DNA from 2 places in the Streptomyces sp. NPDC034037 genome. Region 1 is predicted to be linked to the other one. Evidence: riboswitches for the same ligand, from Rfam matches in the RefSeq annotation. Region 1 holds a riboswitch; the other holds the start of a gene.
What was found. Region 1 has a riboswitch for cobalamin ahead of ACZ516_RS00350 (cobalamin biosynthesis protein). Riboswitches for the same ligand answer to the same signal wherever they lie in the genome.

Region 1 (3,971 bases):
CGGCGTCGACCAGCTCCTCGGCCCGGTCCACGAACCGCACGACGACACCCGGCTCGGCGGCCAGCGCGTCCACGTCCGTGAAGTTGGACATCAGCGGCACCGCGCACACCGCGACCCGCAGCACGTCCGCGCCGACCGGCGGCGCCACGGCCGACTCCCGCACGGCGCCCCGCAGGGACACCCGCAAGCCGTCCTCCTCGTCGATGCCGAGCCCGTGCCGGTAGGGCAGCACACCGAAGGTGCGCCGGCCGGTGAGGCCCTGGAGCATGTCGAGGCCGGGTTCGAGGAGCGAGACGTCCCCCCGGAACTTGTTGACGAGGTATCCGGCCACCAGCTCCTGGTCGGCCGCGCTCAGCAGCGCCGTCGTCCCGAAGAACGAGGCGAACACCCCGCCCCGGTCGATGTCCCCGACCACCAGGACGGGGAAGCGGGCGGCGCGCGCGATGCCCATGTTCACGATGTCGGTGCGCCGCAGATTGATCTCGGCGGGGCTGCCCGCGCCCTCGCAGATCACGACGTCGTACGTGCTCCGCAACTCCTCCAGACACCCCACGACGGTCTCCAGGAGCGCCTGGCGCCCTCCCGGCTGCGGTGTCCCGGAGGACGCCCCGCCGGGCCCGCCGAAGAACCCGCGCGCGCTCATCTCGCCCACCGGCTTGCCCATGAGGACGACCTGGCTGGAGCGGTCGCTGCCCGGCTTGAGCAGGACGGGGTTCATCAGCGCGCTCGGCTCGACGCGGGCGGCCTGCGCCTGCATGGCCTGCGCCCGGCCGATCTCGGCGCCCTCGCGGGTCACGAAGGAGTTCAACGACATGTTCTGCGCCTTGAACGGCGCGACGGACACGCCCTTGCGGGCGAGCCACCGGCAGATCCCCGCGGTGACGACGCTCTTCCCGGCGTCCGATGTGGTCCCGGCGACCAGCAGTCCACCGCTCATGCTCTTCTCCCTGACTTCGCCGCTCGCGGCGACCTCGTCGACCCCAGCACCCGCCGGGCCGCCACCGCGACCCCCAGCGCCAGCCAGCTGACCCGCCGGGAGAGCCGCACGGCCCGCTCGATGTCCGCCACGCGCACGTCCCGCCCGCCCGCGTTCAGCACGGGCCGGTGCTCGACCCGCCCCCCGTACGAGAGGGTGCCGCCGAGCCGTACGCCCAGCGCCCCCGCGAAGGAGGCCTCGACGGGACCGGCGTTCGGGCTCGGGTGCTTGGCGGCGTCCGCGCGCCACGCCCGCACCGCCCCCGAGGGCGAACCCCCGGCCAGCGCCGCGAGCCCCGCGGTGAGCCGGGCCCCCGGCCAGCCGAGGACGTCGTCCAGCCGGGCCGACGCCCAGCCGTAGCGCCGGTACCGGGGCGACTTGTGCCCGACCATCGCGTCGAGGGTGTTCACGGCGCGGAAGGCGACGAGCCCCGGCACCCCGCCGACGGCGCCCCACACCAGCGCGCCGACCACGGCGTCCGAGGTGTTCTCGGCGACGGACTCGACCACGGCGCGCGCGATGCCGTCGCGGTCCAGCGCCTGCGGGTCCCGGCCGCACAGATGGGGCAGCCGCTCCCGGGCCACCTCGATGTCCCCCGCTTCGAGGGCGCCGCCGACGGCCCGCGCCTCCCGGCCCAGCGAGGTCCCGCCGACCACGGCCCAGGTCGCGGCGGCGGTCAGCGCGACGGACGCGGCGGGGGAGCGGCGCACGAGACGGGCGGCGAGGGCGGCGGCTCCCGCCGCGCCCCCGGCGCACACCACGGCGTGCAGCGCGCCCCATCCGCGGTGGTCGCGCCACAGCAGCCGTTCGACGGCGCCCGCCGCCCGGCCGAACCCGGCGACCGGATGGCCGCGGCGGGGATCGCCGAGCAGCAGGTCGCCCAGGAGGCCGGCGGCGGCGCCGTACGCGAAGTCGCGGTCGGCACTCATCGGCTCAGCCGGCCGCTGTGCCGAGAAGGGAGCTGACGCTCGGGGAGTGGTCCGGCAACGGGCGGCCGCGCATGGCGATATGTCCTCACTCAGGGTGTCCGCGCCCTGGTTCGACGTGATCGGCGGCGAGAGTTCCTGGCTTTCCGGGGGAGCGTCCGTGACGGCCTCCCGGTGACAGTGGCGGGACCGCGCCGGATTCGCACCGGCTTCCTCTTCTGCCGCCGTAGTTGGCCCCGGAAGTCCACCACGCCCCGCGAACGCCCGTCAACTCGCCGTTGACCTGCGGCGGGAGAGTGTGCGGAGCCCCACATACGACGGTGGGGCGCCGGACGTGAACACACGTCCCGCGCCCCACCGGGGAGTCGCCGCCGTCAGGCGACGATCAGATAGATCCCGTACGCCACGGCTGCCGCGCACAGGGCGAAGCAGGCGTACGCGCCGGTGCGGGCCAGGGTCGCGGAGCCGCCGGCCGGGGCGGCGGCGGCCGTCTCCTGCTTGGAGAGGCCGACGACGCCGAGGGTGAACAGGCCCACGAGAGCCACCGTCACGGCGAGGCTGACTCCGAAGACCGAACCGAGAGCTGCCCAGTCGATGTGCATGCTGATGTGTCCTTACACCGTCGCGGGCCGGGCGGGGTCCGCCATGGCGCCGGTCGAGGTCGTGGTCGGGGCCGCGATGGTGGCCTTGACCGGTTCGTCGGCGGGGGCGCCGACGGCGGTCAGCGTGCCCGCGGGGGGCGGGGAGACGGCGGCGATGGCCGTGGTCACGACGCCCGCGGGCTCGGCGCCCGGGGCGGCGGCGCGGCGGATCTCGTCGTCGGTGACGTTGGTGTGGTCGACGGAGTTGCGCCGCGAGAGCACCCAGATCACCGCGGCGCCCGCGATGAGCAGCGCGGCGGTGGCCGCGACGCCCCAGGGGCCCTGCTGGGTGAGGAACTCGGCGCCCGCGCCGACCAGACCGGCGGCCGGCAGGGTCAGGCCCCAGGCGATGAACATGCGGGTCGCGGTCGACCAGCGGACCACGCCGCCCTTGCGGCCGAGGCCCGCGCCCATCACGGCGCCGGAGCAGGACTGGGTGGTGGAGAGCGAGAAGCCCAGGTGCGAGGAGGCGAGGATGACCGTCGCGGCGCTGGTCTGGGCGGCGAAGCCCTGCTGCGGCTGGAGGTCGGTGAGGCCCTTGCCCATGGTGCGGATGATGCGCCAGCCGCCCAGGTAGGTGCCGAGGGCGATGGCCACACCGGCCGAGACGATGACCCACAGCGGGGGGTTCGAGCCGGGGCTCAGGACTCCGCCGGTGACCAGGGCGAGCGTGATGATGCCCATGGTCTTCTGCGCGTCGTTCGTGCCGTGGGCCAGCGAGACGAGGCCCGCGGAGGCGATCTGGCCCGCGCGGTAGCCCTTGGCGGTGGCCCGGGTGTCGGTGTTGCGGCCGATCCGGTAGGTGAGGCGGGTGGCCAGCATCGCGGCGAGGCCCGCCACGAGCGGCGCGGCGAGGGCCGGGATGAGGATCTTGGTGACGACGGTGCCGCCGTTGATCGACGACCAGCCCATCGACATGACCGCGGCGCCGATGAGGCCGCCGAAGAGCGCGTGGGAGGAGCTGGAGGGCAGGCCCACCAGCCAGGTCAGCAGGTTCCACAGGATCGCGCCGACGAGCGCGGCGAAGATGACCTCGGTCTTGAGGCCGTCCTCGTTGACGATGCCGCCTGAGATCGTCTTGGCGACTTCGACGGAGAGGAAGGCTCCGACGAGGTTCAGCACGGCGGACATGGCCACCGCCGTCTTGGGCTTGAGAGCGCCGGTCGAGATGGTCGTCGCCATCGCGTTGGCAGTGTCGTGGAAACCGTTCGTGAAATCGAACACGAGAGCGGTGACGATCACGATCCCGAGGAGAAGCGTGATGTGTTCCATTTACCCAGGCTTCTGTTGGACGTCAGTGGCATGAGAAACGTAGGCAACCTGGGTGAACGGAAAGTGAACTGGGCCGGGCGACGCGGTGACCCTAAGCGGAGCGCCGCCTCTCCATATCCTCCAGGCGTCTGCGAGCGATCGTACGGAGTGGGGGCT
Region 2 (3,971 bases), 390 kb from region 1:
GTGTCGGCGGCGCTCGCCTGGTCCGTCGGCCACAGCGCGCTGCCCGCGAGGACGGCGGCGGCCAGCGCGCCCATGGCGCCGATGAGGGCCGGCCTGCTCTTCACCCGTACTGCTGCCATGTCTCTGCGTCCCTGCCGTTCCCTGAGAGCGGTGTGCGCCCCGTTCGGAGCGGCGCGCAACTCTATGGGCCCCCGGGGGCCGATTCCCATGATCGACGTCACCGGGCGGCGGCGGCATGGGGGGAGGTGGAGGCGGGTAGGGGAGAGGGACGCCGGACCCGGGGGAGGGCGGGGGCTGCGGGGATGGCGGGGGCCAGCGGTGACGGCGGGCGCCGGCGGGGATGGCGGGGGCCGCCGCGGGGGGCGGTCGCATCGCCCATACTGGCCGCATGGGCTCCCGTGAGTTCGTCAGGGCCGTCCCCCGGCTCGACGGCATGGTCGTCTCCGCGGTCGGCTACCGCACCGCGGGACAGCGCCCCGCCCTGCACCGGGGCCTGCCCTCGCCCCACCTGACGGTGATCTTCTCGCTGGACGGCGCCATCGCCGGCGGCGACACCCCCGACCGGGCGACCGGCCCGGACGCCACCCGCACCGACATCGTCGTGGGCGGCCTGCACCAGAGCCCCGTGTACGTCGTCCAGCCCGAGCACGAGGCGGGCATCCAGCTCGCCGTGCACCCGCTGGCGGCCCGCGCCCTCCTCGGCCTGCCCGCCGGGGCGCTGACCGGACAGTCCGTCGTCGCCGGCACCGACGTGTTCGGCGAGCGCGCCGGCGACCTCCGCGAGCGGCTGTGCGAGCTGGACCGCTGGGAGGACCGCTTCGCCGCCCTCTCCGCCTACTTGCGCCGGCGCGCGGCCACGGACCGTACCGCCGGGACCGTACGCCCCGAGGTCGCCGAGGCCTGGGCCCGGCTGGCCCGGCACCGCGGCGCGGACACGCTGGGCGCCCTGTCCCGGCACGTCGCGCTCAGCGAACGCCGCCTGACCGCGCTCTTTCGCGCCGAGACCGGGCTGAGCCCCAAGCAGGCCGCCCGCCTGATGCGCTTCCAGCACGCGAAGGACGCCGTGGTCCGCGCCGTCGCGGCGGGCGGCCCGCCGAACCTCGCCCGGGTCGCGGCCGACACCGGCTACTGCGACCACTCCCACCTCGTACGCGACTTCCGCCGGTACACGGGGACGAGCCCCACCGGCTGGCTCGCCGAAGAGTGCCGGAACATCCAAGCCGGGGCGCACGGCGAGGGCGAAGAGTGAGGGACATGACCAACACCACACCGAACCCCGCACCGTCCCCCGCCCCCGCCTCCAACGCACCCACCTCCGGCGCACCCGCCTCCAACGCACCCACCCCCGGCGCACCCGCCCCCGGCGCGCCCGCTCCCACCATCTGGCCGGGTCTCCAGGCGGAGGACGCCCCCGCGCTGATCGACTTCCTCGTCGGCACCGTCGGCTTCCTGCGCACGGCCGTCCACGAGGACGGCGGCCGCGTCGTCCACGCGCAGCTCGACTGGCCCGAGGGCGGCGGCGTCATGCTCGGCTCCCACGACCCCGCCACCGAGGGCACCTGCGGCACACCCGGCACCGCGAGCGCCTACGTCGTCACCGACCGGGTGGAGGACCTGTACCGCCGGCTCACCGAGGCGGGCGTGCGGGTCATCGCCGAGATCGAGGACAAACCGTACGGCGGACGCGAGTTCGCCGTCGCGGATCCGGAGGGAAACCACTGGTCCTTCGGCTCCTACCGGGGCGAGCCGAGGCCCGGACCGACCCCGTGAGCACGCGTGATAACTTGCGCAAGCCAGTCAAACCCACACCTGGGCCAGGGAATCCGGTGCGAATCCGGAACTGACGCGCAGCGGTGAGGGGGACGGGCGGGGCCACGGCCACTGGGCGTCTCACGACGCCCGGGAAGGCGCCCCGCCCGGTTGATCCCGAGTCCGAAGACCTGCTGGCGCCTTCGCCCGCACACCGGGCGGCGAAGGTCGTGACGCAGACCAGGCTCCGCGTATGAGCCGTGACACTCAAGGGATCGCGTGTCCTCGAAAGCCCGTACATCCGTCCTGCGCCGTGCCGCACTCCTCATGGCCGGCACGCTCACGCTGAGCGCCTGCGGCGGCGGCTCGGCGCCGGAGCCCGCGGGCAAGGGCGCCGACGGCTACCCCGTCACCGTCGCCTCCTGCGGCAAGGACGTGCTGGTCACGGCCCCGCCCCAGCGCGCCGTCTCGCTCGACCAGGGCTCCACGGAGATCCTTCTCTCCCTCGGGCTCGCCGACCGCATGGCCGGCACCGGCACCTGGACCGACCCGGTCGCGAAGAACCTGGCGAAGGACAACGCGAAGGTGGAGCGGCTCGCCGACCGCTACCCCTCCCTGGAGAAGGTCCTCGCCAAGGAACCGGACTTCGTCAGCGCCTCCTTCCTCTACACCGTCGGCAAGGGCGGCGTCGCCGACCGCGCGAAGTTCACCGACCTCGGCGTGCCCGTCTACGTCTCGCCCACCGACTGCGCGGGCAAGGACAACGACGGCGGCGGCGACGGCAAACGCGTGCGGACCCTCACCATGGACACCGTCTACGGCGAGATCCGCGACCTGGCAAAGGTGTTCGGCGTGCGCCAGCGCGGCGAGCGGCTGATCGCCGACCTGAAGGGCCGCGTCGCGAAGGCCACGAAGGACGTCGAGGCGTCCGACGCGACGATCCTTTACTGGTTCGCCAACTCCGACGCCCCGTACATGGCGGGCTGCTGCGGCGCCCCCGGCATCATCACCCGCGAAGTCGGCGCGAAGAACGCCTTCCACGACACCCGCGAGGAGTGGCCCCAGATCAACTGGGAGACCGTCGCCGACCGCGACCCCGACGTCCTCGTCCTCGGCGACCTCACCCGCAGGTCGCAGTCGGCCGAGAGCGCCGAGGCGAAGATCAGGTTCCTGGAGACCAACCCGGCGACCAAGAACCTGACCGCCGTCAGGAAGAAACGGTACGTCCGGCTCAGCGGCCAGGCCATGAACCCCACGATCCGCACCGTCGACGGCATCGAGCAAGTGGCGGCCGGGCTGCGGAAGTTCGGGCTCACCACATGAGCGTGGCCGCACCCGCCCGGCAGGGGCTGCTGTGGCTGGCCGCGTGCGCGGCGCTCGCGCTGTCCGTGGCGCTCGCCGTCACCATCGGCCCCGCCGACATCTCCGTGCCCGACGTGTGGTCGGTGCTCGCCGCGCACCTCGGCTGGGGCGAGTCGCGCCTCACCACCCTCAGGGACGGCATCGTCTGGAACCTGCGGATGCCCCGCACCCTGCTCGCCGCCGTCTGCGGCGCGGGCCTCGCGGTGTGCGGGGCGGTCATGCAGTCCCTGCTCCGCAACCCCCTCGCGGACCCCTTCGTGCTCGGGGTGTCGTCCGGGGCGTCCACGGGGGCCGTCGCGGTCGTCGTCCTCGGGGTGGGCGGGGGAGCGGTGTCCATCTCGGCGGGGGCCTTCGTGGGCGCGCTCCTGTCCTTCGCGCTCGTCCTGCTCCTGAGCCACACGCTGGGCGGGACGACGGACCGGGTGGTGCTGTCCGGCGTGGCCGCGCTGCAGCTCTTCTCCGCGCTGACGTCGTTCGTCGTCCTCACGGCGGGCGACGCGGAGACCACCAGGGGCGTGCTGTTCTGGCTGCTGGGCTCGCTCAGCGGGGCGGGCTGGACGGACGTGTGGCTGTGCGGCGCCGTCCTCGCCGTGGCGCTGGTCGTCTGCCTCGGCCACGCCCGTACGCTCGACGCCTTCGCGTTCGGCCAGGAGGCGGCGGCCACGCTGGGCGTGCACGTGGCGCGCACCCGGCTCGTGCTGCTCTGCGTGACGGCGCTGCTGACCGCCGCGCTGGTCAGCTCGGCGGGCGCCATCGGCTTCGTGGGCCTGGTCCTGCCGCACGCGGCCCGCGCGTTCGCCGGCGCCGGCCACGCCCGCCTGCTGCCGGTCACGGCACTGGCCGGGGCGCTCTTCCTGATC

Region 2: it holds a riboswitch for cobalamin, as region 1 does, so the genes downstream of both, ACZ516_RS02110 (ABC transporter substrate-binding protein) here and ACZ516_RS00350 (cobalamin biosynthesis protein) in region 1, are expected to answer to the same signal.

The regions. Positions count from the first base shown of each region.
Region 1 is NZ_JBVISC010000001.1:64,988-68,958, reverse strand. Features, by position in the region: gene ACZ516_RS00355 (cobyric acid synthase) at 1-937, opposite strand, end outside; gene ACZ516_RS00350 (cobalamin biosynthesis protein) at 934-1,905, opposite strand; cobalamin riboswitch at 2,035-2,157, opposite strand; gene ACZ516_RS00345 (hypothetical protein) at 2,277-2,504, opposite strand; gene ACZ516_RS00340 (inorganic phosphate transporter) at 2,517-3,815, opposite strand.
Region 2 is NZ_JBVISC010000001.1:451,663-455,633, reverse strand. Features, by position in the region: gene ACZ516_RS02125 (HAD family hydrolase) at 1-119, opposite strand, end outside; gene ACZ516_RS02120 (helix-turn-helix domain-containing protein) at 389-1,249, shown strand; gene ACZ516_RS02115 (VOC family protein) at 1,255-1,770, shown strand; cobalamin riboswitch at 1,778-1,962, shown strand; gene ACZ516_RS02110 (ABC transporter substrate-binding protein) at 2,077-3,072, shown strand; gene ACZ516_RS02105 (FecCD family ABC transporter permease) at 3,069-3,971, shown strand, end outside.